One region of the Exiguobacterium sp. SH3S3 genome, then DNA from elsewhere that is predicted to be linked to it. Evidence: riboswitches for the same ligand, from Rfam matches in the RefSeq annotation. Region 1 holds a riboswitch; each other region holds the start of a gene.
What was found. Region 1 has a riboswitch for S-adenosylmethionine ahead of EVJ28_RS07895 (aminotransferase class I/II-fold pyridoxal phosphate-dependent enzyme). Riboswitches for the same ligand answer to the same signal wherever they lie in the genome.
Positions count from the first base shown of each region.

Region 1 (2,200 bases):
AGATCGAGATGACGATCCCGATCAACAAGTTGATCAACGTCATCGTGAAGCTCGACACGTAACCGACCGAAGACACGACGGCCGTCTCGACCCATCCGGAATACCGCTCCTCGAACCGGTTCAAGTCGATGGCTTGGGCGATCGTCTCGTTGTATTCTCTCAAATACGTGTTGAATTGACCGAGGAAGCTATCGATTTGGCGAATATAAAACGGGAGCTCCTCGATGAGAGACGCGACACTCGAATAGATGCGAGGGAACAGCGTCACCGCTGACACGACAAGGATTCCGATGAACGTGACGTAGACGATCAACAAGCCTTGGTAGCGCTTCAAGTGGAACCGTTCTTCTATGTAGGACAGGACGGTGTTGAGGAGCAGCGCGATGGCGATTCCCATGATGATCGGCGTCAACAGCTGAAACGCATATTGCAGGACCCGAGAGATCGTGTCCGGCTCACTGATGACTTTCCATAGGACGAGCAGAATCAGCCCGATCACGCTTAACTTCCATATCAATTGACGGTTTAGTTCCAATGGTCTATCCCCTCATGCTGTAAATTTTGCAGAATAACGTTCATCTTTTACTATGAACGTTTTTTTACCGGGATTCAATAGCGGCAAGGAATTTTTGAAATAAGGATTGACAAGGTTGGTAACGTTTGGTTTACTAAATGACATATTACAGAAATTATCAATTGCATATAAAAACACTTTCTATCAAGAGAAGCGGAGGGACTGGCCCGATGAAGCTTCAGCAACAGATTGTTTCAATACTGTGCTAATTCCAGCAAGGTGACCTTGAGAGATGGAAAGGTGGTTGTTTGAATACGTCCGTATCTCGACACCCCTTTCCTCGGAAAGGGGTGTTTTTGCATAGGAGGACTATTCATGACAGACAGACGCTCGAAGTTACTTAAAACGTTACCACCCCAGCATTTCGTCGGACTCGCCGCTGAAGTCGCCGCACTCGAGCGTTCAGGCCGCGACGTCATCCGGCTCGGCCAAGGGACGCCCGACTTGCCGACACCAGCCCCGATCTGCGAGGCGTTGCAGACGGCCCTGCTCGACCCGGCGACACACCAATACGGCCCGTTCCGGGGACAGACGCGCCTGAAGCAAGCGGTCGCGACGTTCTACCAGACCGAATACGGCGTCGCGCTCGATGCCGAGACCGAAGTGGCCATCTTGATCGGCAGCAAGTCGGGACTCATCACGCTCCCGCAATGTGTGCTCGAGCCAGGTGACGGCATGTTGCTCCCGAACCCGGGCTACCCGGACTACATCTCGGGGGCGCGTCTCGCCGGTGCGGTCGTCCACGACCTCGTCCTCCGGGAAGAGAACGGTTATCTTCCTGATTATGAGACGCTCGATCCGCAGGGAGCGCGACTCATGTATTTGAACTACCCGAGCAATCCGACCGGTGCCGTCGCGTCGCCCGCGTTCTTTGACGACACGGTCCGGTTCGCGAATGCGCATGACCTCATGGTCGTCCACGACTTCGCCTACGGCAGCATCGGTTTCGACGGTCACGTCCCGCCGAGCTTCCTGCAGACGCCGGGAGCGAAAGACATCGGCATCGAGGTGTATACGATGTCGAAGGCGTTCAACATGTCCGGCTGGCGGGTCGCTTTCGCCGTCGGCAACCGCGACATCATCGAGGCGATCAACACGTATCAGGACCACGTCCATGTGAGCGTGTTCTCGGCCATCCAAGAGGCGGCCATCGCCGCGCTCGAGTCACCGCGTTCGCTCCGGGACGACTTGTCACGGTTGTATGAGGCCCGCCGCGACCGGCTCGTCGACGGGTTACGTCAGGCCGGATGGGACATCACGGCCCCGAGCGGCTCGTTCTTCGTCTGGGCGAAAGTGCCGGACGGGGACGCCAAATCGTTCTCGCATAAGCTGCTCCACGAGGCAGGGGTCGCCGTGACGCCGGGCTATTTCTTCGGCTCAGAAGGCGAGCGGTACGTCCGGTTCGGACTCGTCTCCGCCGAGCCGAAGATCGACGAGGCCGTCGAGCGGATCGAGAAACTGTTCGCGACGTATGAAGAGGTCCGGGCATGATCCGCCAAGCCGTGCTCGAGTACGACCATGCGGATGACGCGCTCGAGCGGCTCGATGAATTGATCGCTGGCCGTCGTGCTCACGTGCTGCGCGGCCAGAACGGTTTTGACGTCGTCAAGCGCGTCCTGCCAGCGA
Region 1 covers NZ_SJUU01000006.1:179,044-181,243, reverse strand. Annotated here, with positions in the region: gene EVJ28_RS07900 (AI-2E family transporter) at 1-535, opposite strand, end outside; SAM riboswitch class I at 713-813, shown strand; gene EVJ28_RS07895 (aminotransferase class I/II-fold pyridoxal phosphate-dependent enzyme) at 890-2,065, shown strand; gene EVJ28_RS07890 (iron-containing alcohol dehydrogenase) at 2,062-2,200, shown strand, end outside.

Region 2 (2,200 bases), on a different contig from region 1:
CCGCCGTGGCGAGCATATCCACCGTATGTGTCGACGATGATTTTACGTCCTGTAAGACCTGCATCACCTTGTGGTCCACCGATGACAAAACGGCCAGTCGGGTTGATGAAGTACTTTGTCTCGGCATCGATGAGTTCAGCCGGGATGACTGCTGCGATCACGTGTTCTTTAAGGTCCGCTTGGATTTGCTCGAGCGTGATGTCTTCTGCGTGTTGCGTCGAGATGACGATCGTATCGATACGGACCGGGTTGTTGTCTTGGTCGTATTCAACAGTTACTTGCGTCTTACCGTCTGGACGAAGGTAAGTGAGCGTTCCGTTTTTGCGGACTTCTGCCAAGCGACGTGACAATTTGTGAGCGAGTGAGATTGGGAGCGGCATGAGTTCAGGTGTCTCGTTCGTTGCATAACCGAACATGAGGCCTTGGTCACCGGCACCAATCGCATCGATTTCTTCGTCAGTCATTTGACCTTCACGAGCTTCGAGCGCTTGGTCGACACCGAGTGCGATGTCTGCTGACTGCTCGTCGATTGCTGTGAGTACAGCACAAGTCTCAGCGTCAAAACCATATTTGGCGCGCGTGTAGCCGATCTCACGAACAGTTTCACGTACAACTTTCGGGATATCCACGTAAGTCGATGTCGTGATTTCACCAGCTACGAGCACGAGACCTGTCGTGACAGACGTCTCAGCCGCAACGCGGGCGTTTGGATCTTCAGCCAAAATTGCATCCAAAATCGCATCTGAGATTTGGTCACAAATTTTATCCGGATGTCCTTCAGTGACGGACTCCGAAGTGAAAAGTCGACGGTTCAAGTTTGACATTTCGAAAAACCTCCTATTAATAAGGGTGATGTGTGGACGGTACTCGTTCCCCTTACGCGTTGCTTTGGGACGGTAATGAAAAAAACCTTTCGCCACGTTCAATGGGAAAGGTTGAATCGTTCTTCCTTACCCTCTTATCGTTCGAAGCTGTCGCTTCGCTTCAGGATAGCACCTTTTCCGAAAAAGACTACAGGATCGGACGGTTGCTGGGCTTCGTAGGGCCTTGTTCCCTCCACCGCTCAGAATAAGAGTATCCGTTACGAACACCATCATATAAATGCCATACCGTTCTGTCAAGCGTATCTGCTTAATTTGTAAATTTCTTCGTAATCACGGAAATCATTTATGTTTGTGAAATATCAAACATTTTTTTGACGGTTTCCGTTTTTTCACTCCCCGCTTATACAGAATATGTTAGAATGTCTTTGTAAGAAAGCGCTTACTTTAAAGGGTAAAGAAATGCTTGTTTTCGATTAGTGTGTCACATATAATGAAAATGTCATACTAATTAAACGCGGAAGTATGCGGATTTCATCCACATCTATTTAGGGGAAAGGTGGGATTCAGGATGGCGACTACGCTCCTGAAAATCGAAGAATTAATTAAGGGTGCCGATGTATTACGGAACTTAACGGTTCCAGAACTGGTGGAAGAAGCCATTCGTAACGGTGAAGGCGTACTGACGAAAGACGGGGCTTTATCGGTCAGTACAGGGAAATTCACAGGACGGTCACCGAAAGACAAATTCGTCGTCCAAGATGAAGTCAGCAACTCGTTAGTGGACTGGGGGCCGATCAATCAGCCGATCGCAGAAGAAAAGTTCACCGCTCTTCTCGACAAAGTCCTCACCCATCTCGAGACGAAACAGAAGCTGTATTATCTCGAAGCTTCGGCTGGAGCTGACGAGCACTACACGCTACCTGTACGCGCCATCACCGAGTACGCGTGGCACAGCTTGTTCGCGAAGCAGTTGTTCTTGCGAGAGTGGCCGACGAGAGCTGCGTTTGACCCGTTCACGGTCATTTATGCACCGAGCTACAAGGCCGACCCAACAGTTGACGGGACGAACTCAGAAACATTTATCCTCGTCTCGTTCGCCAAACGTACCATTCTGATCGGGGGAACAGAATACGGCGGCGAAATTAAAAAATCGATTTTCTCGGTCATGAACTTCCTATTACCTGAACAGCACGTCTTGTCGATGCATTGCTCGGCCAACGTCTCGGACGCCGGGGAGACGGCGCTCTTCTTCGGACTATCGGGCACGGGAAAGACGACGCTATCGGCCGATATGGAACGGCATCTCATCGGTGACGATGAGCACGGTTGGTCACCAGACGGCATCTTCAACATCGAAGGCGGTTGCTACGCCAAGA
Region 2 covers NZ_SJUU01000002.1:155,375-157,574, forward strand. Annotated here, with positions in the region: gene metK (methionine adenosyltransferase) at 1-824, opposite strand, end outside; SAM riboswitch class I at 956-1,075, opposite strand; gene pckA (phosphoenolpyruvate carboxykinase (ATP)) at 1,393-2,200, shown strand, end outside.
Region 2: linked by a shared signal. The riboswitch ahead of metK (methionine adenosyltransferase) and the one ahead of EVJ28_RS07895 (aminotransferase class I/II-fold pyridoxal phosphate-dependent enzyme) in region 1 are both predicted to bind S-adenosylmethionine.

Region 3 (2,200 bases), on a different contig from region 1:
CTCGGCCATGCCCATCATACCGTCGGCCATCGCCGTAACGTAAGACGTGACGGCCAAGCTTCCGTCAATCAGTCCGATGATGCCAGCGAGCGCGATGCCGCCGAGCAAAACGAGGATGACGTTCAGTCCGGTCAAGGCGAGGACGATGACGGCGAGATACGGAATCAATTTGTACCATTCGAACGCGGCCACTTCAATCGTCGATTCTCCACTTGAGAGAACGGCTAACAGGACGGTCGTGATGATTGCGGCCGGGAGCACGATCCAAAAGTTGGTCCGGAACTTGTCACGCATGTTCGTCCGCTGTGTCCGGACGGCGGCGATTGTCGTATCTGAGATGAATGACAAGTTGTCTCCGAACATGGCCCCGCCGACAACGGCCGCGGCCGCGATCGCGATATTGACCCCGCTCTCTTGATGGATGCCGAGCGCGATTGGGGCGAGCGCGGCAATCGTACCGGTCGATGTGCCCATCGCCATCGAGATGAAGGCAGCGATGACGAACAATCCGCTCAGTAAGAGTGACGGCGGCAGGAACGTCAACGCCGCATTGACCGTCGCGTCAATCGCACCGATTGCACCGGCGACGTTCGAGAACGCGCCAGCGAGCAGGAAGATGAATATCATGATCAAGATACCTGGATTACCGGCGCCTTGGGCGATACGTTCGACGGTCTGTGTGACGCTTCCTTTCGTCATCATCGCGGCGACAATTAAAGCGATCAACGCCGCGATCAGCACCGGGAACTTGTAAAAGTCACCATAATAAATACCTGCCCCGATAAAGAAGACGAGGAAGACGAGCAAGGGCAAGAGCGCCCATTTGTTAGCTGTTGGTTGTTCCAATCGATTCACCTCATTTCATAGAATAGAAAAAGAGAGCCTTCCGAAAAAGGCTCTCTGTAAGAGACACCCTTTTCATCTTTCGAGCAGAACGCTCGCTGGATTTGGCACGGGTTACCCGCTGCCGAGACATCTAAGGGCCAGTCCCTCCGTCTCTCTTGATAAAAAGTCGTCATGATGTAGTTGTTAGACACGTTTTCTAACGTACCTGTTTCAAGTCGGGTTGTCAACAGAAATCCCCCTGCGCCAATGGACGCGGGGGGAAGTCATGTCGTCAAAAAATTATAATGGGCGACGCGGTTACGACCGGCGTACTTGCCGCCGACGTAAAGGGCCCGGTCAGCGTTACGAATCGTATCATCAAGCCGTTTGTCGCCGAACGCTTGAATCGTATCGACGCCGATCGAGGCGGTCACGGGAATATCGACCCCATCGACACGGAACGGCTTATCTTCAATCTTCTGTCGAATCCGTTCGGCGATATCGACGGCTTGGTCGACGTCGCAATGATTGAGCAGCAAGATGAACTCCTCGCCCCCGTAACGGGCCGCAAAGTCATCGGTCCGGAGCACTTGCCGGATTCGCCGTCCGAACTCTTGGAGCACGCTGTCTCCGACTTGGTGACCGTGCGTGTCATTGATTTTTTTAAAGAAGTCGATGTCGAGCATCGCGACTGAGATCGGGTACATCGAGCCGTCCGAGATTTGTTGAATCCCATACTCGTAGAACGCGCGCGCGTTGGCGAGCAGCGTCAAGCTATCGGTGCGGCTTTCCGTGTATAGGCGGTCGCGTTCGTGGCAACGGCTGATTGTTCGGTTGAACGACTTCAACAGTTTCATCATCTCGTTTTGAATGATGGGCGGATAGCCATAGACGTGTTCACCGATCATGACGATGCGTGTGCGGATCCCGTCAATCTCTTCTGACTGGACCGAGATGAAGCTGTGGTAATCGTCATGAAACGCTTCTGACAACGCTGCGTCCCATTCGAAGCGCATCTCATAATCGACAGACTTGGCGTGTGGATGGCGCGCTTCAATCAAGTCGAAGACGATCGGACGGTCGATCGGCTGTCGCGTCAACAAATCGAAATAGAGCGTTCGGTCGAACAGGACGAACTCGACAAACCCTTTATCATATTGGTTGAGGCGCTCACATTGACTCAAGAACACTTCAATCGCCTGGGCCTCGCTTTGAGACAGGGAGACGGCCTCTTTCGCTTCATCGTACTGTTCGATCAATGACTTGAACGCGTCTTGGCGCCCTTTTTGGATCATCAACCGCTTAATAAAGAACGTGAGGGCGGCCGCGATGCTACTGACGACGAGCAAGTTCGTCTCACGGAAGAACGACGCGG
Region 3 covers NZ_SJUU01000003.1:35,265-37,464, reverse strand. Annotated here, with positions in the region: gene EVJ28_RS03550 (Na+/H+ antiporter NhaC family protein) at 1-846, opposite strand, end outside; SAM riboswitch class I at 916-1,011, opposite strand; gene EVJ28_RS03545 (GGDEF domain-containing protein) at 1,110-2,200, opposite strand, start outside.
Region 3: linked by a shared signal. The riboswitch ahead of EVJ28_RS03550 (Na+/H+ antiporter NhaC family protein) and the one ahead of EVJ28_RS07895 (aminotransferase class I/II-fold pyridoxal phosphate-dependent enzyme) in region 1 are both predicted to bind S-adenosylmethionine.

Region 4 (2,200 bases), on a different contig from region 1:
ACGAAAGCGATAAAGTTAATGACCATACTATGCCTCTTTTGGGCGAGCGTCAACAAGAAATGTTGAACTATTCAGATTTTTCCAGTTGAGCACAACTTTTGAACAGATCGACTCACATTCATATACTTATAGAAGAGGTGAGAGAAAATGATTTCAGACGGATTGTTATATATATACGCCCCGATGTGTGGAACATGCGCTGTGGCCGAGCGGATGCTCGCGGTCGTCGAAGCGGTCGACCCGACACTCGCGATCGACAAGCAGGACGCCAACTTTATCCCGCAAGAGTTAGAAGCGTATCAAGTGATGAGCGTACCGGCGCTGTTAAAGCTTAAAGACGGCCAAGTCGAAGACCGATTATATGCGTTTCAAAACGTGCAGCACGTCCTATCTTTCGTTAAATGAGATAGGATGATTAGAATAATCAGAAAATTTTAAATAATCAGTTGACACAGAAAGTTCACGAATGGTATATTCATTACAACATCTTACTTGAACACAATATAGGACGAGATTTTCCAGCCATCAAGACGTTTTAGAACAGCCGGTGCATCACTTTACGCGACTTTTAGGTGGACCTTCCCTTAGATTGTCCCCCAAAAAAATCAAGCGCAGGGACACCGACCGCGTAACCGCACGGTACGTTCTAAGGCCGAGTGATGGATGGCTTGAATCCCCCATATAAGGATGAACACTCTGATCGGGCAAAAGAGTTTCATCTATGGGTTGTCCTTCCGTGACTCAAGGTGCTACGTTCTGTGTCATCCTCGGATGGCACCTTTTTTTGATTTTTCGCACAAAATAGTTTGACATGAAAATAATGTGTCGCTATTATAAAGCTAATCGAATAAACAACACTCTTATCAAGAGAGGCTGAGGGACTGGCCCTATGACGCCCAGCAACCGCGGAGCAATCCGAAATGGTGCTAATTCCAGCAAGGTGAGAACCTTGGAAGATGAGAGCAATCGTTGTCCGTACCGATAAAGTACGCACGTTTGCTCAAACGTGTGTACTTTTTTTGTTGTCAGGAGGGAAAGGTATTGATTCAATTACGTAACGTGGCCAAATGGTTCGACACGAAGAACGGTCGGGTCCAGGCGGTCGATGATGTGTCGCTCACAATCGAGAGCGGCGAAATTTTTGGAATAATCGGATATTCAGGGGCGGGGAAGTCGACGCTCATTCGTCTGCTCAACCGGCTCGAGGCACCGTCAAGCGGTGAAATCGTCGTCGCCGGGAGCGAGCTGACGAAGCTCACTCCGAAAGAACTGCGCGGGGTGCGCAAAAACGTCTCGATGGTGTTCCAACACTTCAACTTGTTATGGTCGCGCACGGTCGCTGAGAACATCAGCTTCCCGCTCGAACTGATCGGGGTACCGGCCAGTGAACGCAAACGCCGCGTCCAAGAGCTCGTCGATCTCGTCGGTCTCGCCGGACGTGAAGACAGCTATCCGTCGCAACTATCGGGCGGTCAAAAACAGCGAGTCGGGATTGCCCGCGCGCTCGCTACAAATCCAGATGTGCTCCTCTGCGATGAAGCGACGAGCGCACTCGACCCGAAGACGACCGATTCGATCCTCGAACTGCTCGTCAGCATCAATAAGAAACTCGGACTGACGATCGTCCTCATCACCCATGAGATGCACGTCATCCAAAAAATCTGTCATCGCGTCGCCGTCATGGAGGCAGGGAAGGTCGTCGAGACCGGCCAAGTCGCGGACGTGTTCCAACATCCGGAACAGCCGATCACGAAAGAGTTCGTCAAACAGATCGGTGCCGTCGACGACATGTCGCTCACGTTCGAGCATTTGAAAGCACGTTATCCGAGCGGCCAAATCGTCAAGCTCAAATTCTTGAACGAGACGGCCGAACAGCCGATTTTATCGGAAGTGTTGAAACAGCACGACATCGGCTTCAACATCATCGGCGGTAACGTGACGCAGTCGCAAGTCGGTGCGCTCGGGACGCTATTCATCCAATTGATCGGAGAGCCGGCTGAAGTCGAGCGGGCGATCGCCTCAATCCGGTCGCAGGCAGTGGAAGTGGAGGTGGAAAACGATGTTTCCTAATGTAGATTGGCAAGTCATGTTCGAACAGACGTGGGAGACGCTCTATATGACGCTCGTCGCGGGAGCCGCGACATTCGTCATCGGTCTCGCCCTCGGCATGCTCTTATATGTCACGAACGAACCGCTCATG
Region 4 covers NZ_SJUU01000002.1:216,844-219,043, reverse strand. Annotated here, with positions in the region: gene EVJ28_RS02835 (thioredoxin family protein) at 148-405, shown strand; SAM riboswitch class I at 858-963, shown strand; gene EVJ28_RS02830 (methionine ABC transporter ATP-binding protein) at 1,042-2,070, shown strand; gene EVJ28_RS02825 (methionine ABC transporter permease) at 2,060-2,200, shown strand, end outside.
Region 4: linked by a shared signal. The riboswitch ahead of EVJ28_RS02830 (methionine ABC transporter ATP-binding protein) and the one ahead of EVJ28_RS07895 (aminotransferase class I/II-fold pyridoxal phosphate-dependent enzyme) in region 1 are both predicted to bind S-adenosylmethionine.